Regions from separate parts of the Microbispora sp. NPDC046933 genome, predicted to be linked through region 1. Evidence: riboswitches for the same ligand, from Rfam matches in the RefSeq annotation. Region 1 holds a riboswitch; each other region holds the start of a gene.
What was found. A riboswitch is a leader RNA that binds a small molecule or an ion and turns the genes downstream of it on or off. The one in region 1 is predicted to bind cyclic di-AMP.
Positions count from the first base shown of each region.

Region 1 (5,319 bases):
GGGAACGAGGGCCCTGACCGCCCCGGCCAGGTCGGCGCCTCTCGGGACGAACCATTCGGCGCCGAAGCCCCGCACCAGTGACTCGTCGCCGGGCGCGGCGACCGCGGCGACCCTGATCCCCCGTGCCACGGCCAGTTCCACGAGATAGCCGCCGAGGCCACCGGCCGCGCCCGTGACGAGCAGGGTCCCACCCTCGGCGAGCCCGGCGAGATCGAGCGCCTGGGCGGCGGTGAGCGCGTTCAGCGGCAGCGTCGACGCCTCGGGCGCGGCCACTCCGGCGGGCGCGGGCGCGACGGCCGTCTCGTCCAGCACCACCAGGTCCGCCTGGGCCTTGAGTGGATCCGTCAGCCGGTCCGACAGTCCGATGACCCGCTCCCCCGGGCGCATGCCCGTCACGCCCGGACCGACGCGATCGATCACGCCCGCCACGTCCCAGCCGAGTGCGTACGTCTCCTGGTGCGGCATGAGCTTGTGATCGGCGAGGGCGCCCGCGGCCGTGAGCAGGTCGACGGGGTTCACGGCCGCCGCCTCGACCCTGATCCGCACCTGTCCCGGCCCCGGCTCGGGTTCGGCGACGTCGACGACCCGTACGGCGCCGCCCTGTGCCACCAGTGCTCTCATGAATTCCTCCTTCCGTACGGCAAGCAGGGTAGGGAGAGCTACTCTCTCCGGGTAAGAAGGCACCTGAAAGTGCGTAAGGGAGGCGGAGGGAAGACATGGCCACCCGGACGGCGGCCGAGCGCCGCGAGGAGGCGCGCCAGCGGTACAACGCGTACGTCGCGACCTGCCCGTCGCGGAAGCTGCTCGACACCCTCAGCGACAAGTGGGTGAGCCTGGCGCTCACCGCGCTCGCCCACGGCCCGCTCCGGTACAGCGAGCTGGCGAGGACGATCGCCGGCGTCAGCCAGAAGATGCTCACGCAGACGCTGCGGACGATGGAGCGCGACGGCCTGGTCTCCCGTACGGTCACCCTCTCGGTGCCGGTCCGGGTCGACTACCGGCTCACGCCGCTGGGCGAGGACCTCATGCCGCTGCTGGAAGCGATCAAGCGCTGGGCCGAGGTTCACATGGAGGATGTGGAGGCGGCCAGGGAGGCGTACGACCGGCGGCTCGACCCCGAACCTTGACGACCTTCATTGCAGGCGTTTACCGTCCCTGAAGGGTGGGCCGACGAATCATCGTCGTGGGGGAGGGCGGACGATGGGTGTTCCCGAGGTCGTCTACCGAGGTGACAATCTCGCCTCGGAGCTTGACCGTGCCGGTCTCACCGAAGAGGACCTGCTTCTCCTCGCGGAGCTGGCCAAGGGCGTGACCGCCGACCGGGTGGGCCGCAGTCTCGACGTCAGCGGGCGCACCGTGCGGCGCCGGCTGCGGTGCATCTGCGACCGCATCGGCGTCGCGACCGCGATCGAGGCGGTCGCCTGGGCGGCGCGCCGCCGCCTCATCTGACCGCGTTCCGCCCCCACGGCCTCCCTCTGGGGAGGCTCAGTCGGCGACGCGCACCGCTCCCGCGAACGGCCGCCCGGCGATCTTCGCGATGTGGATGACGTCTCCCGTGCGCGGCGCGTGGATCATGTAGCCACCGCCGATGTAGATGCCCACGTGGTGCAGGTCGGAGTAGAAGAACACCAGGTCGCCGGGGCGGAGCTGGTCACGGGGAATGTGCGTGCCGGCCGTCCACTGGTCGCCCGTGTAGTGGGGCAGGCTGATGCCGACGGACTGGTAGGCCGCCATGACCAGGCCGGAGCAGTCGAAGGAGCCGGGCCCCTCGGCGCCCCACACGTACGGCTTGAGCTGCTGCGCGAGGGCCCAGCGCGCCGCCTGGGCGGCCTTGCCGTCGCCCACGATGGGGAACGACATCCTCCTGCGCGTCTCGCTGCCGACCGTCCGGGAGACCTGCCGGTAAAGGTTGCTCTCGGTCTTCTTGATCAGCTTGGTGATCTTGTCGCGCTGCGAGTCGAGGCCGCTGAGGAGCTTCTTGACCTCGGCCTGCCGGGCGGAGGCGCTCTCCCTGGCCCGTGCGGCGGCGTCCATGGCCTTGGTGACCTCGGCGACCTCCTGGCTCTCCTGCAGCTCCAGCGCGTACTGCGTGGAGGCCTGGTCCAGGTACTGCCGGGGGTCGGCGTCGCTGTCGATGAGCACGAGCGCGTTGCCGAGCCCGTTGGTCATGTAGGAGTGCTGCGCGAGGGCGCTCGCCTTCTGCCGGCGGACCTCCAGCTCGGCCTCGCTCTTGGCGAGGTTCTTCTTGGCGAGGTCGGCGGACCGCTCGGCCGCCTTCAGACGCACGCGCTCGCCGTTGTACTGCTCGGTGAGGGTCTCGATCTCGGTGTAGAGGCTCTCGACCTGCTCGGTGAGCTCCTTGAGGCTCGGCTTGGGGTCGGCGGTGGCGCGGACCACCGGGGCGCCGAACGTGATCGCGGTGAGCGCGACGCCGACGAACGCCAAGCGGCGGATGGCACCCGGACCGGCCGTGCCGGATCCGGACCGTCGGCGGCGGGCGTGCCTGCCCGTCGGCCGTCCTCCACGCATGCGCAACCGAGCTCCTCTCCCACATGTGCCCCGCCGGCGGGCCCGTGTCGTCGGGACGGGGCCGTACTGCGGGGCACTACTGAGCGCCTACCGGGTTAGCTGACGGGTTCGGGCCGGAGTAGCCCTACCTTGGCGGATTCACCCCTTGACGATCTCAGACCGAACCGATCCTGATCCTGCAGTTGGGTCCCCGGTTCCCCTTCGCACTCGGTGCTCGAAGATTCGGCGCCCGGTCGCCGTGAGCGCTCACGATGACCGGCATCGTCGCTGGACGATAGTGCACGGCGAGTTCTTGCTCAACCAGAACTCCGAAACCCGTCTACGTTTGACAACCAAACGATCACAGTCGGGTCACGGGCTCGGTAGTGATGCGTCCGTGTTCACCTGGGTTTAGAGCGATCTGAGGCATTGGATGTGCTGCTCGGACTGCTGGAAAAAGTGGGACGAACTGGAACGGCCACCTCGGGGTGCGGCTGTGCATCCGTCCGTATCCTGGAGGCTACGGACGGTCAGGCGCCATGTCGGATGCGGCGTTTGGGAATGACCGTTATCCAGGAAGACGCGAGGAAGACGCTCCGCGCCGACCCCATGGGATCGGCGGAGGTCCGGCTAGGCTGGCCGACCATGGAGCAGGTCGCCGCGCAGACATCCAGCGGATCGGGTGCCACGGCCGTGACGGTGCGCCGGGCCAGGACGCCGGACGTCCGGGTGATCCGGCGCCTCGTCGACGCGTACTCGGGCTCCGGTCCCCGCCTGCTCAAGAAGAGCACGGTCACCCTGTACGAGGACGTCCAGGAGTTCTGGGTGGCCGAGACGGGCGGGCAGGTCGTCGGCTGCGGCGCGCTGCACGTGCTGTGGGAGGACCTGGCCGAGATCAGGACCGTCGCGGTGGACCCCACGGCACGCGGCGGGGGCGTCGGCCACCGGATCGTCGCCGCGCTCATCGAGACCGCCAGGGACCTCGGCGTGCGGAGGGTCTTCTGCCTCACGTTCGCCGTGGAGTTCTTCGCCAGGCACGGCTTCAGGCCCATCCAGGGCACCCCGGTCTCTCCGGAGGTGTACGCGGAACTGCTCGCGTCGTACGACGAGGGTGTCGCCGAGTTCCTCGACCTGGAGCACGTCAAGCCGAACACGCTGGGGAACACCCGGATGTTGCTGCACCTCGACCGTCATTGATCGCCATTGATGGGCATTGATCATCGATCTTGACGGTGATTGTCATCTGCTGCAAAGGTGACTGTTGATACACCTGTCGCTACTTTTGGCAATATCAGCGTGTGCTACAGACATGCGGCGCATGCGTCTTCGAAACGAGGTGACACGGTGAGCACCGGACAGCCGCCGTACCCCCAGGACGAGTCGGACGGGACGCCACCGCCGTCATCGAACCCCGGGTACAACACGGACAGACAGGCCCAGGACTACGACCCCGACGTCACGGTCGTCAGTTATCGCCACCCCGGGCAGCACACGGGCCCGCAGCAGCCGCCCGGCTACGACCCCGCCCAGGGCGGCTACGGCCAGCAGCAGTACGGCCAGCAGGGCTATGGCCAGACCGGCCCGCAGCAGGGCTACGGCCAGGAGGCCGCCCAGCAGCAGGGCTACGGCCAGCAGCAGTACGGGCAGCAGCAGTACGGCCAGCAGGGCTACGGGCAGACCGGCCCGCAGCAGCCCCCGCAGCAGGGCTACGGCCAGCAGGGTTATGGCCAGACCGGCCCGCAGCAGGGCTACGGGCAGCAGCAGTACGGCCAGCAGGGCTACGGCGCCCAGCAGGGCCAGCAGCAGTACGGTCAGCCGTCCCAGAGCGGCTACGGCCAGCAGGCCGCCCCGCAGGACTACGGCCAGCAGCAGGACTACGGTCAGCAGCAGGGTTACGGCCAGCAACCGGGCTACGGGCAGCAGCAGTACGGCCAGCAGGGCTACGGCGCCCAGCAGGGTCAGCAGCAGGGTCAGCAGCAGGGCTACGGTCAGCAACCCGGCTACGGGCAGCAGCAGTACGAGCAGCAGGGCTACGGCGCCCAGCAGGGCCAGCAGCAGGGCTACGGCCAGCAGTACGCACAGCAGGCCCCGCAGCAGGGTTACGGGCAGCAGCAGGGCTATGGCCAGCAGTACGGCCAGCAGGGGTACGGTCAGCCCGGCTTCGCGCAGCCGTACGGGGCGGCGGGCCAGATCCCGCCCGGCGCACCGGCCCCGCTCGCGGAGTGGTGGCAGCGCCTCGTCGCCCGCATCATCGACGGCGTGATCGTCGGGATTCCCTTCTGGATCATCACGCTCGTGATCACGGGGATCGTCGTCACCGCCCCGAGCATCAACATGACCAGCGGGGTGGTGGACGCCGGAGGCGGTTACTTCCTGGCGTCGCTGCTCACCGCGATTCTGGGCGGCATCGTCATGGTCGCCTACGAATTCCTCATGCTGCGGGCGCAGGGGCAGACGCTCGGTAAGAAAGTCATGGGCATCAAGGTCGTTCCGGTCGGCGGCACTCTCGACGCGGGCGGGCTTCCCCAGGACGTGGCGGTGAAGCGCGCCGGCGTGCTCTTCGGATTCGAGTTCCTGCAGTGGATTCCCGTTATCAGCTACCTCGCGAGCCTCGCCTCCCTTCTGAACGTGCTGTGGCTGCTGTGGGACAAGCCGCTGCATCAGGCACTGCATGACAAGGTCGCCAACACGGTGGTGGTCAAGGTCAAGTAACCACGACAGGCGGGGCCGATGGGAACGGACCATCGGCCCCGTTTTTGTATGGGGTCGCTATGGCTCCGTCCGCACCGCCCGCTCAACCCTGCTGTGACG
Region 1 is NZ_JBEYWW010000052.1:2,116-7,434, reverse strand. It holds gene ABZ857_RS40580 (NADP-dependent oxidoreductase) at 1-621, opposite strand, end outside; gene ABZ857_RS40575 (helix-turn-helix domain-containing protein) at 717-1,127, shown strand; gene ABZ857_RS40570 (LuxR C-terminal-related transcriptional regulator) at 1,201-1,449, shown strand; gene ABZ857_RS40565 (NlpC/P60 family protein) at 1,486-2,445, opposite strand; cyclic di-AMP (ydaO/yuaA leader) riboswitch at 2,599-2,752, opposite strand; gene ABZ857_RS40560 (amino-acid N-acetyltransferase) at 3,154-3,705, shown strand; gene ABZ857_RS40555 (RDD family protein) at 3,853-5,220, shown strand.

Region 2 (5,319 bases), on a different contig from region 1:
CCGGCGGGACGTCGCCGGGCAGAAGAAGCTGCTCGCCGACGTCTTCTCCGGCCAGGGCTGGGAGGTCCCGCGCCTGCTCGACGCCATGGAGGACGCGCCGGACTTCTACCTGGACTCGATCAGCCAGGTGCGCATGGACCGCTGGTCGTCGGGCCGGGTGGCACTCGTGGGCGACGCCGCCTACGCGGCCTCGCCCGCGTCCGGCCAGGGCACCAGCCTGGCCCTGGCCGGCGCCTACGTTCTCGCGGGCTGCCTCGCCGAGGCGGCGGGAGACCACGCCGCCGGGTTCGCCGCGTACGAGCGCGAGATGCGGCACTTCGCCGAGGAGAACCAGAAGCTCGCCGCGAACAACCTCAAGGGCATGGTGCTGAAGTCCGCGGCGCAGATCCGGTTCCAGATGCTGATGCTGCGGCTGATGCCGCATCTGCCGGGAAGGAACCGCATGATCGAGCGCGTCACCGAGCCGATCCGCAGGGCCGCGACCGCGATCACGATCAGGGATTACCGCACGCCGGCTTCGTAGCCGTGCACACCGTCATTCGTACGGCCGTCGCGACGGCCGGGCCCGCCACGCCGCGAACCGCTCACGCAACGGCCCCGCGGGGGTACGCCTCTCGTCGGAACCCGCAACATTTCACGGTTCTCCGGCATCTCACACGGCATGAGATTGCGTACGGTTCTCGCGACCCTTCTCCTGACCGCCGTACCGCTGAGCGGGCAGCCCGCGGCGGCTGCCACCGCACCGGTCACGATCGCGTACGCCCAGCGAACCCAGACCTGGGAACTGGTGCTGACCAACGGTGACGTGGTGAAGGTGCCCGAAGCCCTCGCCGTGGCGCCCCGCGACGCGGTCAACGCCGGGACGCGGGCGGCGTTCCTGATCAGCGGGGACGGCCGGCACTTCTTCTACTTCCGCAAGTCGGACGGGCTGTTCGTCGAGCGGACTCTGCACGGCAAGGAAAGAGCGATCCGGAACATCACGGCGTACACGATCGGCGAGGAGTGGCCGTCGGTGTCGTACGACGGCAGTTACGTGGTGACCGGGACCTCGGCGCCGGGGCTGGGAGTCCTGGTGGACCTGCGGAAAGGCAAGACGTTTCCGCCGCCAGGAGGGACGGACGCGTGGGGGCTCGCGGGATTCAGCCCGGACAGCAAGCGGCTGCTGCTGGAAGGGGAGCGGGTGACGGTGTTCGACCGGGGGCTGCGCGCCCGGTTGCGGCTGAAGACGCGGCTGTCGCCGATGGCGCTGGCGAACGACTACGTGACGGCGGCGGCGCCTGTCGGTTCGTGGCCCAAGTATCGGAAGATACGCCTGCTCGACCTGCGTACCGGCCGGGTGAGAGGCACCGTGACCGTGCGATTGCCCCGAGGGCAGCACATGGACGATCTCGACTTCGACGAGGCGGGACGCCTGATCGTCCGGTCGAAGACCAGGACAGGGGTGGCCGTCTACCGGATCTCGAAGACGACCGGCAAGGCGACACCGCTACGGACGATGACCAGGCCCGACGTGAAGGTCTGGGTGCTCCCCGGGGACGACGAATACGAGCCGTGGACGGAGAAGAAGTGAGTCCCGCCCTCACCCGCGTGAACGTATGACCTCTCCCGGACGTCGTACTCGTGAACGGGAGGGGAGCATCGTGCGTACCGTATTCGTCTCGGCCATGACGGCGCTCGGGCTGGCGTGCCTGCCGGCCACGGCGGCCTCGGGCGTGACCCACCAGGGCCGCCAGGCCGGGGAGGCCGCATCGGCGTGGCGGCTGACCAGGGTGAACACGCTGCCCGGGGACGACGTCCTCAACGACGTCACCGTCCTGGGCGACGGGTCGGTGTGGGCGGCCGGTCACCGGGTGGTGAACGGCAGGCAGCGGGGCCTGGTCCAGTGGTTCGACGGCGGATCGTGGAAGGTCGTCCCCGGCAGCCCGCCGTACGAGCTGAAGGCCGTCGCGGCCACCTCGAACAGGAACGTGTGGGTCTTCGGCCCGGGGAAGGCCGCTCGGTGGAACGGCCGCGGGTGGACCACCGTCTCGCTCGGCAGCGGCTTCTCCGCGACCGACGCCGACGGAACGGGCGCGAGGGACGTCTGGGCGGTCGCCGAGTCCACGGCCTCGGCCAGACACTGGAACGGGTCCTCGTGGACGAGCGTCCCGCTGCCGGCCCGCGCCGCCGCCGTCGACGCGTACAGGGCCGGTGACGTCTGGGCGGCGGGGACCAAGGGCGATCGTCCCGCGATCATGCGGTGGAACGGGAAGTCCTGGGCGCTGGCGCCCACACCCACGATCAAGCTTCCCGCCCCTGACGCCGCCGCTGTCCTCCACGACATCGCCGTCGTGGGCCCGGGCAACGTGTGGGCCGTCGGCGGCGTCACCTGGGAAGGCGCCGACGACGAGGGCGACGACGTGACCTACAGCCGCACCCTGGTCATGCGCTGGAACGGCAGCTCATGGACCACCTCGATCGGTGCCGCCAACGCGCAGCCGTACACGGAGGTGGAGCCCGACGGCGAGGGCGGCGTGTGGGTCGTGCAGAGCGACTGGAACTCGACCCTGTGGCACGTCACGGGTTCGGCGTGGCGGAGTGCCCCAATCCCCCGGAAGCCCGGCACCGACGCCGCCCTGTTCTCGATCGCGCACAGGCCCGGGACGGCGACACTGTGGGGTGCGGGGTTCACCGTGCCGCAGGGCGACCCCGACGACCCTTCGGCCAACGGCACCTTCTGGCGTACGCGGTGACAGGCCGACCTCGGGAACCGGTGGGGCGTTGTCGTCGTCGTACCGGCTGAGGCGTGGCCGGAGGCGGAGAGGTGAGCATGCGGCGGAGCGAGTCCCTCACTCCGCCCATGTCGGCGGCGAAACCCGCCACGGAGGTCACCACGCCGCCTGCGGCCTCGATCTGCCGCAGGGCGGCGTCCTCGGTGCGGGCGGCGATGCCCCCGCAGGCGTCCACCAGGACCTGCACGTCGAGGCCATGCGCGAGCGCATCGAGGGCGGTGCGCAGCACCACGACCTCCGTGGTGACCCCGCGGATCACCAGGGTGGGGCGGCCCGCCGACAGGACGGTCTCACGCCAGGCGGCGTCGTCCCAGCAGGACGGTCCGGTACGCACGTACGGCGCGCGATCCCGGGGACCGGCGCAGGCAGACACTGGCACTCACCACGGAGGGCCGGGAACTGCTGGCCGCGTGCACCGCGGCGGCGGCCGAACTCGACACGGAACTGACCGACGGCCTCAGCCCCCGACGAGACACGGGCGCTCCGAAGCGCTCTGGGCACGCTGGCCCGTCGCAACGGCCTGCCCGCCGACCAGGGCGCACCCGTGACGGCCAAAGCCCCCTCACCGCCCAGCGCGTACGACGTGCCGTCGCACATCTGACGCACGGCCACCGAAGCCCGAAGACGCCGGCCGCGCACCTCACGCCCCCGCGAGCCGTTCGCTGACCATGTGCGCCCGCCGTGGCGGCCCCGGAACCGCTCAACGAGTGTGACGAGCGCCACATTTGTTTATCCAATGATTGCCCTGACCTGCGGTTTTACGATTTTGATCCTTTTTATGTGATCCTTACCGTTTTGCACCCTTTGCGACAATATGGGGCTACTTGGTAGTTTCCTTGCCCTACGACGGGGTCCACGTGACGCCGCCGTTACGAACCCGGCCCGGCCGTGTTCGAAACGAACATCCACTGTCACCGTCGCCATGTCCTCTCCGCCCCCCTGGGCGCCGGTGATGCCGAATCCGTGCAGCAAGGAGGCCCGGAGCCGGGGAACCAGTCGACCTTCGACGAAGGTCTGGGGTGAATCGGCGCGCCAGCGCCGTAGGGCGACTTCCCCGCCCGAATCCGTCAGCTAACCCGGTAGGCGCAAGCGGAAGACCCTAGGGAGAGATCCCCTGTCTACCAACTCCACCACTCTGCTCCGCATTGCCTGCGTCACCATCGGTAGCGTCGCGCTCACCGCCTCAGCGGGAGCCCTGAGCGCACTCCCCGCGGCCGCCGCGCCGGGGACGGTGACAGCCCCGCCCCCGGCCCCCGGGGTCGTTTCACCCGAGCCCCCCACGCCACCCGTCACCGGGGTCGCGACCGGCGAGGCCCCCGCGTCCTCCGCGGCGGAGGATTCCGCGACCAAGAAGCTCACCAAATCCGCTCTCCAGCAGGAGAAGGCCGAGCATGCCATCAGGGTGGCGAAGAAGCACCTCGGCGATCCGTACGTATGGGGCGCCACAGGCCCCCGGGCGTTCGACTGTTCGGGGCTGGTCCAGTTCGCCTGGCGCAAGGCCGGCGTCAAGCTCCCGCGTACGACGTGGTCGATGCTCGACGCCGTCAAGAAGAAGGTCTCCCTGGCACATCTCAAGCCCGGCGACCTCATCTTCACCAACGGCGGCGGCCACGTGGGCATGTACATAGGGCACAAGAAGGTGATCAGCGCCCCTCACAGCGGCGCGGTGGTCAGCGTCGACAAGATCAACGGTTACTGGAGGAGCGGCTTCCTCACCGCCGTACGTCCCGGAGTCTGACCCCGAGCCGCCGTGGAGACCTCCTCGGCGGAGATGTCCCGACGCGGCCGCCACCTGCCGGGACATCTCCGCCGACGCGCGACTCACGCCGAGTCCGCAGTAGCCGTTCGGCGCCTTGACACCATAGTGCTCCGCCTCAGGCGACACCTGTGCCTGGCGCCGGCGGGACCTTGCGGGCGGAGGCCGCCAGCCGGTCCGCGAGCGCGACGACAAGGCCGCGGAGCTCGTCCGGCCGCTCGATGACGAACGGCCGGTCGAGCGACGCGAGCACCGGAGGCAACCAGTCGAGCCGCTCCGCTCGCAACTCGACGCGGAGCCAGCCCTCGGTCTCCGGATCCGCGCCTCCCGCGGACGGGGACTCCTCCACAGTCGCGACGCCGGCGGGAAGCCGGGCGCGGATCTGCTCGACCGTCCCCTGGATCCGCAGGACCACTTCATGCCGATACCGAGCCTTGGCGAACCCTGACAAGACGTGCTGCGCCGGATCGAGCCCGGCGGGCGGCTCGAACGAACCGGGCAGGGTCCTCGCATCCGCGATGCGATCCAGCCGGAAGGTCCGGTCCTCGCCGATCCCGGGATCCGCACCCGTCACGTACCACCGGCCCGCATGGGCGACGAGCCCGTACGGATGCAGCGTGCGTTCGCTGCGCCGGCCGTCGGCGGCGGTGTACCTGATGGAGATCGGCCGGTGGTGGCGCACCGCATCGGCGACGGAGAGCAGGACCGCGGTCTCCGGGGCGGCGAACCCGCCGGGCGAAGCCGTGAAAGCGAGGGATCCGAGCACGGTGTCGAGCCTGCGGGCGAGCCGCT
Region 2 is NZ_JBEYWW010000002.1:428,670-433,988, reverse strand. It holds gene ABZ857_RS04530 (FAD-dependent monooxygenase) at 1-523, shown strand, start outside; gene ABZ857_RS04525 (hypothetical protein) at 662-1,570, shown strand; gene ABZ857_RS04520 (hypothetical protein) at 1,641-2,732, shown strand; gene ABZ857_RS04515 (isochorismatase family protein) at 2,668-3,105, opposite strand; cyclic di-AMP (ydaO/yuaA leader) riboswitch at 3,715-3,872, shown strand; gene ABZ857_RS04510 (C40 family peptidase) at 4,003-4,509, shown strand; gene ABZ857_RS04505 (YafY family protein) at 4,646-5,319, opposite strand, start outside.
Region 2: another riboswitch for cyclic di-AMP. It lies ahead of ABZ857_RS04510 (C40 family peptidase); the one in region 1 lies ahead of ABZ857_RS40565 (NlpC/P60 family protein).

Region 3 (5,319 bases), on a different contig from region 1:
CTGGCCGCCTCGCCCGGCGGCGACCTGCTGCGCGGCATCCGGCATCTCGTCCAGGGCGAGCCCGACCCGCGCTGGCTGGCCCGCAACGACGTACGGCGCGGACTGCGCCAGGTGGCGGCGGCCGGGCTGAGCTACGACCTGCTCGTCCTGCCCCACCAGCTGCCCGCCGCGATCGAGACCGTACGCGCGCTTCCCGAGCTGAGCTTCGTGCTGGACCATGTCGCCAAGCCGCCGATCGCCCGCGGAGGGATGGACCCCTGGGCCGGGCTGATCCGCGAGCTCGCCGCCTCGCCCAACGTGACCTGCAAGCTGTCCGGCATGATCACCGAGGCGCGGTGGGACGACTGGGACGCCGCGCGGCTGCGGCCGTACGCCGAGGTGGTGCTCGACGCCTTCGGGCCGGACCGGCTGATGTTCGGCTCCGACTGGCCCGTCTGCCTCCTCGCCGGGTCCCTGCCGGCCTGGGCCGGCGCCGCCGACACGCTCCTCGCCGGCGCGGGACTGTCGCCCGGCGAGCGCGACGCGGTGTTCCGGGGGACGGCGGCGCGGGTGTACCGCCTCTGACGCCGAGGGCGGGGCGCGGGCCAGGGGGTCCGCGCCGCCCGCGCACCCGGGCGGTTGTGTGGCGCATCTCACGGTTGGCGGCCCGCGACCGTGAGGACCTGCGGAAGCACTGGACGGCGGCGGCCAGAATGGTGCCGTTTGCCGCTTTTTGGGCCGTGTCTTACTTGTTATCTACTAAGCTTCCCGTGTATTTCGCCGGTGAGCGGTCCTCAACCCGAGGACGACCGGCGACCGCCGAATCCCGGATGTCTTCGATCCCGGGAACCGGGGACCCACGTCTCTTGGGGTGAATCCGGACCATCCGGTAGGGCTACTCCTGGCCCGAACCCGTCAGCTAACCCGGTAGGCGGCCAAGGAGAGGAGAGCGCGTGGAGTGTCGGCTCCACCTGCCCACCCGGTCCGCGTCACGTCGCCGGACCACATGCCCGCCCTGGAACGTCTCCAGGCTTCCGGGGTGATGGCGCGCCCGTGACGGGCTGCCACATCTCCCGTTTCTGATTCCGCCCCGCCGCGGCCGTGTCCTCGGGCGGTCATGCCGTCATGTCTCCATGCCGTCATGCCTGCCGTGACGCCGGCGGGCCGGTTCGTCATGTCTCGAAGCGCGCCATGAGGAGCCTCCGATTTCCACCGATCCGATAGCTCGACAGCTGCTCGACGCCGTCCGCCCCGAACTGGGCTACCGCGAACGAGCCGGGAAACACACGAAGTTCGGCGAGTGGTACGCCGACAACGTCGCCAAGGACCCCGACTTCAAGACCGCCCCCTGGTGCGACATGTTCGTCTCCTGGGCGGCGGACCGGGCCGGGCTGCGGGACCACGTCGGCGAGTTCGCGCTGACCACGCGGCACGCCAAGTGGTTCGAGAAACATCACGCCTGGAGCGACAGGCCCGAGCCGGGCGCCGTGGTCTTCTTCGCCTGGTCGGGGTCCAAGAAGATCCGCGACATCGACCACGTCGGCGTGGTCGAGAAGGTCGTCGGCGGGAAGGTCCACACGATCGAGGGCAACGTCGACGGAGTGTGGCTGAAGCGGAAGGTACGCGACAAGAGCAAGATCGTCGGGTATGGCCTGCCGCGCAAGGTCAAGGTGGAGCCGAAGGCGCCGGTGTCGGTCCAGCCCGTGGCGGCCGTGCACGCGAGCGTCCAGGGCACGGCGAGGCCGGCCGTCAGGAACATGGCGGCCACGCAGGGCCAGTCCCCCGACGCCGTGTGGTCGCCCGGCGACGCCGTCCTGCCGGCCGGTCTGCTGTTCGCGGTGGTCTCCACCGCCGTGACCGGGCTCCGGGTCAAGGCCGCGGCCGCGACGTCCGGCGGACGGCACCGCAGGCGCGGGTGACCTCCCGCGCTCCCAGGGCGATGGGCCGGTGCGGTGCCGGTGGTCCGCACGGGGCCGCCGTACGGCTTCGCGGCGGCCACACTTTCACCGTCCTGTCATGGCGCCGTTAATGCGGACAGAGGTCCGCTGCGCGGTCACGCTGGGGACGGGTCGCCGCCGAACGCCGCGTTACGGTGATGTGAAGCTGGGCATCCCGGACGACGCGGACCGCCGACAGGCGGACAGCCCGCCGGTGTCAGGGTCTAAAGTTGACTCGGCGAGTTCGAGCGGAAGAGGCGTTCATGGCACGAGGCGACACCGGACCTGACTTCATCGAGGCGCTCGCGCGCGGCCTCGATGTCATCAGGGCGTTCCAGCCGGGACGCCCGGTGATGTCCCTGACCGAGGTGGCGGCGGCGACCGGCCTGGCCCGGCCGACCGCGCGGCGCATCCTGCTCACGCTGCAGGAGCTGGGGTACGCCCGCTCGGCGCAGGGCGGTTTCGCCCTCACCCCGCGGGTGCTCGAACTCGGCGTGTCCTACGTCCGCTCCATGGGCCTGTGGGAGGTGGCCCGGCCGCACCTGGAACGGCTGGTCGCCCAGACGAACGAGTCGTCGTCGATCGCCCAGCTCGACGGGTCCGACATCGTGTACGTCGCCCGCGTGGCCGTGCCGAAGATCGTCGCCCTCTCGGTGCAGATCGGGACGCGGTTCCCCGCGCTCCAGACGTCCCTGGGCAAGGTGCTGCTCGCCGCGCTGCCGCCGGACGAGCTGGAGCGGGTGCTGGCCGAGCCGAGCCGGTCGGGCATCGAGCCGCGGTGGCGGCCCGGGCCGCAGGAACGCGACGCCATGCTGCGCGATGTGCGGGCGAAGGGCTGGGCGCTGACCGACGAGCAGCTCGCCCTCGGGATCCGGTCGGTGGCCGCGCCGCTGCGCGACGGCTCCGGCAACGTCATCGCGGCCGTGAACGTCAACAGCCACGCCGCCGAGACCTCGCTGGAGAAGCTGACCGAGGACCACCTGCCGCTGCTGCTGAAGACCGCCGGCGCGATCAGCGCCGACTGGGCCCTCTACGAGTCGGTGCCGCAGGTCACGGCCTCCTGACCCACCGGCCGCGCCTCGACGAGTGGTGAGCGGGTCTTAGGCGGACCCCGGGACGAGGACGATCCTGCCGGATGCGGTTCCGGCCGCCTGACGCCGCCAGGCGGCTTCGGCCTCCTCCAGCGGGACCGTCTCGTGGGCGACGGCCAGCCGCCCGAGCGCCGCCTGCCCGGCGACGAAGACGATCGAGGCGGCCCGCTGCTCGGGGGTCAGCTCGTTGTTGGTGTATCCCAGCAGCCGCAGCGACCTGCTGCGCAGCGTGGAGGAGTCGATCGGGCAGGTCTCGTCCGCCGAGGAGCCGAGGTTGACCCACCGGCCTCCCGGGCGCAGGGCACGGGCCGCCGCGGCCGCCGCCGGGCCGAAGAGCGGGTCGAGCACCAGGTCGGCGGGCCCGTCGCAGGCCTCGGCGAAGCGGGCGGCCAGCGTGGCGACGTCGCCGGTGTCGAGCGCCACCACGGCGTCCGCGCCCGCTTGGCGGGCGCGTTCCCCGGCGGCGGGGGAGCGGGCGCCCGCGACGACCCTGCGGGCGCCGGCGACGCGCGCGATCTGCACGGCGGCCTGCCCGACGACGCCGCCCGCCCCGAGCACCACCACCTGCTCGCCGGGGGCGAGCTCACCGCGCCACGTCAGCGCCATGTGCGCGGCGACCGCCGAGAGCCCGAGCGCGGCCACCGCGACCGGGTCGGTCCCGGCGGGCAGCTCGACGAGGTCGCGCGCGGGCACGGCCGCCGCCTGCGCCATGCTGCCGTCGCCCGGGGCCATTCCGGCCGACGTCGCGAACCACACCGGCCGCCCGTCCGCGACACCGGCCCCCTGCACCCCCGGCACGTACGGCGTGCGCGGCCTGCCGAAGTAGGACGTGCCGGTCGCGCAGAGCAGGTCGAGCGGCGTGACGGGCGCGGCGGCGACCTCGACCAGCGTCTCGCCGGGCCCGGCGACGGGTACGGGCAGGTCGGCCACCAGCGGCGGCCTGCCGGGTTCCACGATCTGCGCTGCGCGCATGTCCCACCCTCCGCTGAAGTCGTCGTCATCGGCGAGAGCCGCCGGCACGCCCCGCACGACATGCCCGGCGCCTCGCCGCCCCCGCCCGCGCTCGGTGGCGGGCAGGCTCGATCACGTCGCGATGTCGGGGTACGGCATCGTCACGTGGGCCAGCCGCCGGGCGTACTCGGTCTGGAAGCCCATCGGCTCGTGGTCGCGCTCGAACATCGCGATGAACAGCGTGAGCGTGAGGAACGGGTGCGCGCCCAGCTCGAACAGCCTGGGATAGTCATGTCCGGCCAGCGCCTCGCGCTCGGTGTCGTCGAAGCGCAGCCAGGTGGACGCCTCCCCGCCGTGACAGCTCAGCAGCCGGTTGGCGTACTCGGCCTCCCACCACTCCACCGTGCCGCGGGGGTCCTCGCGGTAGCGCTCGACCAGTTCCGGATCGCGGTCGACGGTGAACAGGAACTTGTTCAGCAGGTACTTGCTCACGCCACGCCTCCGTTGGGATACCAGGTGAAGTACGCCTCCATGGTGTGGAACAGGTCGTAGGTGTCGACGTAGTCGGCCTTGGCGCCCTCGCCGGCCACGCCCATCATCAGCATGAAGTCCATGAAGCCGTGGGTGGCGTTGCCGGGCAGGTGGAGGCTGTCGAGGGTGACCTCCGACAGGCAGCCCTCGATGTCGCCCGACGAGATCCACTCGACCGCCTTGCGGTCGAACTCGGGATCGGGGCCGTGCGGGCCGAACTGGCGCGGCCCGCCGAGCTCCAGCGACAGGTGCCCGGTGCCGATCACCGCCACCCTCTTGTCCGCCGGCCACGACTCCACCAGCTCGCGGATCGTACGGCCGAGCTGCACGAACCGCTTCGGCCGCGGCAGCGGCGGGGCGAAGATGTTGGTGTAGATCGGCACGATCGGCAGGTCGTTCTGCGGCCGGAGCGTGATGATCGGGCAGGTGATCGAGTGGTCGATCCGCAGCTCGTTGGAGAAGGCCAGGTCGAAGCCCGCGTCCAGGCCCTCCCGCAGGATGTACGCCGACAGGTCCTCCTGGCCGGTGAAGAACATGCGGGGCAGGCCGAACTCGCGTTCCTCGTTGTACCAGTTCGCGTCGTAGAAGGGCGCCTTGCCGACGAGGAACTGCGGCATGTTGTCGAGCCAGAGCTGGTGGAAGTGGTCGGAGCCGACCATGACCAGCACGTCGGGCCGCGCCTTCGTCAGCGTCTCCCGGAACGCCTCGACCTTGCGCACCCACTCGTCGGCGAACGGCGGGCGGTCCTCGCCGGTGGCGGTGCTGGCGCGGTAGTAGAACGGATGATGGGTGGACGCGATCACCGCGACCAGTTCAGCCATGCGAACCTC
Region 3 is NZ_JBEYWW010000024.1:33,362-38,680, forward strand. It holds gene ABZ857_RS28680 (amidohydrolase family protein) at 1-564, shown strand, start outside; cyclic di-AMP (ydaO/yuaA leader) riboswitch at 787-929, shown strand; gene ABZ857_RS28685 (CHAP domain-containing protein) at 1,236-1,898, shown strand; gene ABZ857_RS28690 (IclR family transcriptional regulator C-terminal domain-containing protein) at 2,180-2,980, shown strand; gene ABZ857_RS28695 (zinc-binding dehydrogenase) at 3,017-3,979, opposite strand; gene ABZ857_RS28700 (hypothetical protein) at 4,091-4,450, opposite strand; gene ABZ857_RS28705 (extradiol ring-cleavage dioxygenase) at 4,447-5,310, opposite strand; gene ABZ857_RS28710 (citryl-CoA lyase) at 5,303-5,319, opposite strand, start outside.
Region 3: another riboswitch for cyclic di-AMP. It lies ahead of ABZ857_RS28685 (CHAP domain-containing protein); the one in region 1 lies ahead of ABZ857_RS40565 (NlpC/P60 family protein).

Region 4 (5,319 bases), on a different contig from region 1:
ACGGGACCAGGGCCGCGGCGACCATGGGCCAGCTCCGCACGGCCGCGCGTACGCTCGCGAGCCTCGACCTGCCACCCGACGAGGTGCTGTTCCGGCTCAACCTGATGAGCCAGGACCTCGACCCGAGCCAGATCGCGACGTGCATCTACGCCGTCTACGACCCGGTGACGCGCAGTTGCGCGCTCTCCCGTGCCGGGCACGTGCCGCCGATCCTGCTGCACCCCGACCGGTCGACTGAGATCATCGAGCTGCCGTCGGGCCTGCCTCTCGGCATCGGCAGCGACCCGCTGGAGTCGCGCGAGATGGTCCTGCCGGCCGGGAGCGTGCTCGCCTTCTACACCGACGGTCTCGTGGAGAGCCGGGAGCGGGACCTGGACGCCGGGATCATGGGGCTGCGCCGCCTGCTCGCCGGTCCGGTCGAGGACCTGGACGACATGTGCGACGTGATCATCAGCAGCCAGCGGTCGGGCCACGAGCGTGACGACATCGCGCTGATGGTGGCCCGGGTGCGCGATCTCGACCCGGACGAGGTGGCGGCCTGCCCGTTGCCGTCCGACCCGCGGTTCGTCTCGCACGCCCGCCGCTTCGTCCGCGGCACGCTGCAGAGGTGGGGCCTGGGCGGCCTGGTGGACAGCACCCAGCTCATCGTGAGCGAGCTGGTCACCAACGCGCTCAAGCACGGCTGGCCGCCGATCGAGCTGCGCCTGCTGCGCGGCCGCACGCTGGTGGTCGAGGTCGTCGACGGCTCCCCCGCCACTCCCGCCCCGCGCACGGCCACCCCCGACGAGGACACCGGCCGCGGTCTCCAGCTGATCAAGCGGTTCGCCTATCGCTGGGGCACCCGGCCCACTCCGTACGGAAAGATCGTCTGGGTCGAGCAGCACCTCCCTTGACCCGGGCGTTCCCTCCCCGGCGAGCGTGTATGACTGATCGTTGAGAAGAGTTACGTTCGAACGGGGAGTTCGTGGCGAGGAGGGGACATGATCGACATCCGTGACGCGTACCGCAGGGCGCTGGACGGTTTCGGGGACCGCCTCCATCTCGTCCGCCGGGGACAGTGGGAGCTGCCGACCCCCTGCGTCGACTGGGACGTCCGGGGGCTCGTCAACCACGTCGTGGCCGAGAACCTGTGGGCCCCCGAGCTGCTGTCCGGCCGTACGGTCGCCGAGGTGGGGGACGCCTTCGAGGGCGACGTGCTCGGCGACGACCCGCTCAAGGCGTTCGAGGCGTCCGCGCAGGGCGCCGTCCAGGCGGTGTACGCCGAGGGCGCCCTGACCAGCGTGACCCACCTGTCCTTCGGCGACGTGCCGGGTGAGGAGTACATCACCGAGCTGTTCGCGGACGCGCTGATCCACACCTGGGACCTGGCACGTGCCATCGGCGGGCCGGAACGGCTCGACCCCGAGCTCGTCGCCTCCTGCTCGGAATGGTTCGAGAAGGCGCGGGAGGACTACCGCGAGGCGGGCGTGATCGGGGACGAGCGGGACGTCCCGGCCGGCGCCGACCAGCAGACTCACCTGCTCGCCGCCTGGGGCAGGAACCCCTAGGACTGCCGTCTACCGGCCTGTGGGCCGCCTGCCGTGGTTGGCCTTCTTCTTCTTGCGTGCCTTCGACTTGCGTGCGCGCCTGCCCATCACGACCGCCTTCCGTCGAGTACGGCTTTCGCTCAATGTCCTCCCCCGGACCGCGAGCGGCAAGTACCCGGACCCCAACTCAACATGTCTCCACGTGCGTGCGGCATAATTTGTTTGAATCTGTTGACAGGAGTGGTGGATGCTGGCCCAGCAACGGCAGCAGGCGATCCTGGAGAGGGTACGCAGAACCGGCGGGGTGCGCGTCGCGCAGCTCGTACGCGACCTCGGGGTCTCGGACATGACGATCCGCCGCGACCTGGAGGTCCTCGCGGAGCGCGGCCTGATCGTCAAGGTGCACGGCGGGGCGACCGCCACCGGCACCGGCTCTACCGAGGAGCCGGGCTTCGCGGCCAAGTCGGTGCGGCAGCAGGCCGAGAAGGAGGCCATCGCCCGCCGGGCCGCCATGCTCGTCCGGCCGGGCAGCTCCGTCGCCCTGTCGGCCGGGACCACGACCTGGACACTGGCCCACCACCTGGTGGACGTGCCCGAGCTGACCGTGATCACCAACTCCGTCCAGGTGGCCGACGTCTTCCACCGGGCGGGACGGCCCGACCAGACCGTGGTACTGGTGGGAGGCGTGCGCACGCCCTCCGACGCGCTGGTCGGCCCGGTGGCCGTGGCGGCCGTCCGCTCCCTGAACGTCGACACGCTCATGCTCGGCGTGCACGGCATGAGCGTCCGGGCCGGTTACACCACCCCCAACCTGCTGGAGGCGGAGACCGACCGCGCCCTCATCGCGGCCGCACAGCAGCTCGTGGTCCTGGCCGACCACACCAAGTGGGGGACGATCGGCATCAGCACGATCGCCACCCTCGGCGAAGCCGACATGGTCGTGAGCGACGTCGGCCTGCCGGAGGAGGCGCGCGCCGCGCTGTCGGAGCACGCGGGCGAGCTCCTCCTCGCCGATCCGTCCGGGGAGACCGAGCTGGAGAACGCACTGTGACCCCGGACCTCTGGAAGCCCGCTGTGACCCGGGACACCGCACCGTGAAGCTGGAGACCGCTCTGTGAAGCTGGAGACCGCTCTGTGAAGCGCACCATCACCCATCTCGCCGACGGCCGCGAGCTGATCTACTTCGACCGGCGCGACGACGCCGACCACAGCGCCGCCGACCCCAGGGACCTGCCGCCGCGCCCGCTCGCCTCCGAGCTGCGCTACGACCCCCTGACGGACGAGTGGGTGGCCGTCGCCCGGCACCGCCAGACGCGCACCCACCTGCCGTCCGCCGAGGAGTGCCCGCTCTGCCCGGCCCATCCCGGCTCGGAGATCCCCTCGCCGTACGAGGTGGCGGTGTTCGAGAACCGGTTCCCGTCGTTCAGCTTCAACACGGGCGCGTACGAGCAGGTGGGCGGGCTGAGCGAGGTGCGGCCGGGGATCGGGCGCTGTGAGGTCGTCTGCTTCACCTCCGACCACGACGCGTCGTTCAGCTCGCTGAGCGACGCGCAGGCCGAGCTGGTCGTCGAGGCGTGGGCCGACCGCACGGCCGAGCTGTCCTCCCTGCCCGGCGTGGAGCAGGTCTTCTGCTTCGAGAACCGCGGCGCCGAGATCGGTATCACGCTGCCGCACCCGCACGGGCAGATCTACGCCTATCCGTACGTCACGCCGCGTACCCGCCAGATGCTGGACGCCGCCTCCCGCCACCGGGGCGGCAACCTGTTCGCGGACGTCCTGGCCGCCGAGCGGAGGGGGCCGCGGGTGGTGGCCGCCAACGAGTACTGGACGGCCTTCGTCCCGGCCGCCGCGCGGTACCCGTTCGAGGTGCACGTCTACCCGCACCGCCGGGTGCCCGACATCCCCGCGCTGTCGCCCGAGGAACGGGCCGCCTTCGCGCCGCTCTACATCGAGGTGCTGCGCCGCCTGGACGGGCTGTTCGGCGTCGTCATGCCCTATGTCGCGGCCTGGCACCAGGCCCCGGTCACCTACCGGCGCGACCTCGCCTATCTCCACCTGCAGCTCTTCACGATCCGGCGGGCGCCGAACAAGCTGAAGTATCTCGCCGGATCGGAGTCGGCCATGGGCGCGTTCGTCAACGACGTGCTCCCGGAGGAGGCCGCCCGAATGCTCCGCGAGGTGGTAACGGCTTGATCTCCGAATGGTTGCGACTTGGGTGGCAGCCATCGTTTCTTTACCACTAGTATCCCTGACACCGGCGGTCACAGCCGGTACGCCTAATCCCGGGCACCCTGCCCGGGAGCCGGGGACCCAACCACGCACCTGGGGTCAAGGCAGTCGCCTGCCCGGGCTCCTCCAGCCCGAACCCGTCAGCTAACCCGGTCGGCAGATGGAGAGGAGTGGGCTCTGCCCCGCGCGTTGCCCCTGGCTGTCGGCGTGCTCGCCTCCGCCGTCCTCGTGTTCGGCACGGCCGCCCCGGGCGCCGCCGACCCCAAACCGACGGAGAAGCAGCTCAAGAAGGAGCTGTCGGACCTGCGGAAGAAGGTCGACCGGCTGATCGGCGACTACAACGCCAAACGCGTGGCCCTCGCCAAGGCCCGCGTCGAGGAGAAGGCGGCGCGCGGCCGGCTGGCCAAGGCCGAAACCGACTACGAGGCCGCGAGGGACGCCGTACGGCAGATGGCCGGGCTGCGCTACCAGACCGAGAGCGCGATGGCGCTGCCCGACATGAACACCGCCGCGCTGAACTACCAGCTCAAGGAGGAGCAGGCCGCCAGGCTCGCGCGCTTCGACCAGGTCCGCGCCGAACGGCAGCGGGCCGCGGACGCCGCCAAGACGCTGACCGAACAGCTCAAGGCGCAGGCCGCCGAGGTCGCGGGACAGCGGAAGGACGCCGAGGATCTCATCGACGAGATCAAGGACAGGCTCGACGCGCTGATCCCGACCGCGCCGGGCAAGCGCACGGGCGGGTGGGCGCCGGAGCTACCCGGCGGCGCCGACAACATCACGCCCCGGATGCGGCTCATGCGCACCGAGGTCGAAAAGCACTTCGACCTGCGGTTCCCGGTGGGCTGCTACCGCGCCGAGAACAGCGGCGAGCACCCGCTCGGGCGCGCCTGCGACTTCATGATGAGCTCGGGCGGCGCCATGCCCTCCCCCGAGATGAAGGCGCTCGGCGACAGCCTGGCCGCCTGGGCCATCAAGAACGGGCCGAAGCTGGGCGTGATGTACGTGATCTGGCAGCAGCGCATCTACAACCTCGGCCACCCGGGCTGGCGGACCATGTCCGACCGCGGCGGCATCACCGCCAACCACTACGACCACGTACACATCTCGATGTACTAGGCCCGCAGGCCGCCTGAAGCGACCTCAATTGACGTGACTCCGCGCCGCGGCTCGGGGCAGGATGCCGGAATGACCGACACACGTATCGATCCCCCTGTCGTCGCGGACGAGCGCGCGATGCTGCGCGCCTGGCTGGACTGGCACCGTCAGACCCTCGCGGTGAAGTGCGAGGGCCTCACGGAGGAGCAGCTGCGGCTGCGCTCCGTGCCGCCCTCCAGCATGTCGCTGCTCGGCCTCGTACGGCACATGGCCGACGTGGAGCGGTCCTGGTTCCGGCGGCGGCTGAACGGCGAGGACCTCGGCGGCATCTACTACAGCGACGACGACCCGGACGGCGAGTTCGACAACGTGGACACCGCGTCCGCCGAGGAGGCCTTCGCGACCTGGCGCGCGGAGATCGAGCACGCGCGGGCGGCCGAGGAGGCCTGCGCCGACCTGGACGCGATGA
Region 4 is NZ_JBEYWW010000053.1:27,371-32,689, reverse strand. It holds gene ABZ857_RS40925 (SpoIIE family protein phosphatase) at 1-893, shown strand, start outside; gene ABZ857_RS40920 (TIGR03086 family metal-binding protein) at 981-1,547, shown strand; gene ABZ857_RS40915 (DeoR/GlpR family DNA-binding transcription regulator) at 1,774-2,577, shown strand; gene galT (galactose-1-phosphate uridylyltransferase) at 2,661-3,719, shown strand; cyclic di-AMP (ydaO/yuaA leader) riboswitch at 3,790-3,928, shown strand; gene ABZ857_RS40905 (hypothetical protein) at 3,945-4,871, shown strand; gene ABZ857_RS40900 (DinB family protein) at 4,941-5,319, shown strand, end outside.
Region 4: another riboswitch for cyclic di-AMP. It lies ahead of ABZ857_RS40905 (hypothetical protein); the one in region 1 lies ahead of ABZ857_RS40565 (NlpC/P60 family protein).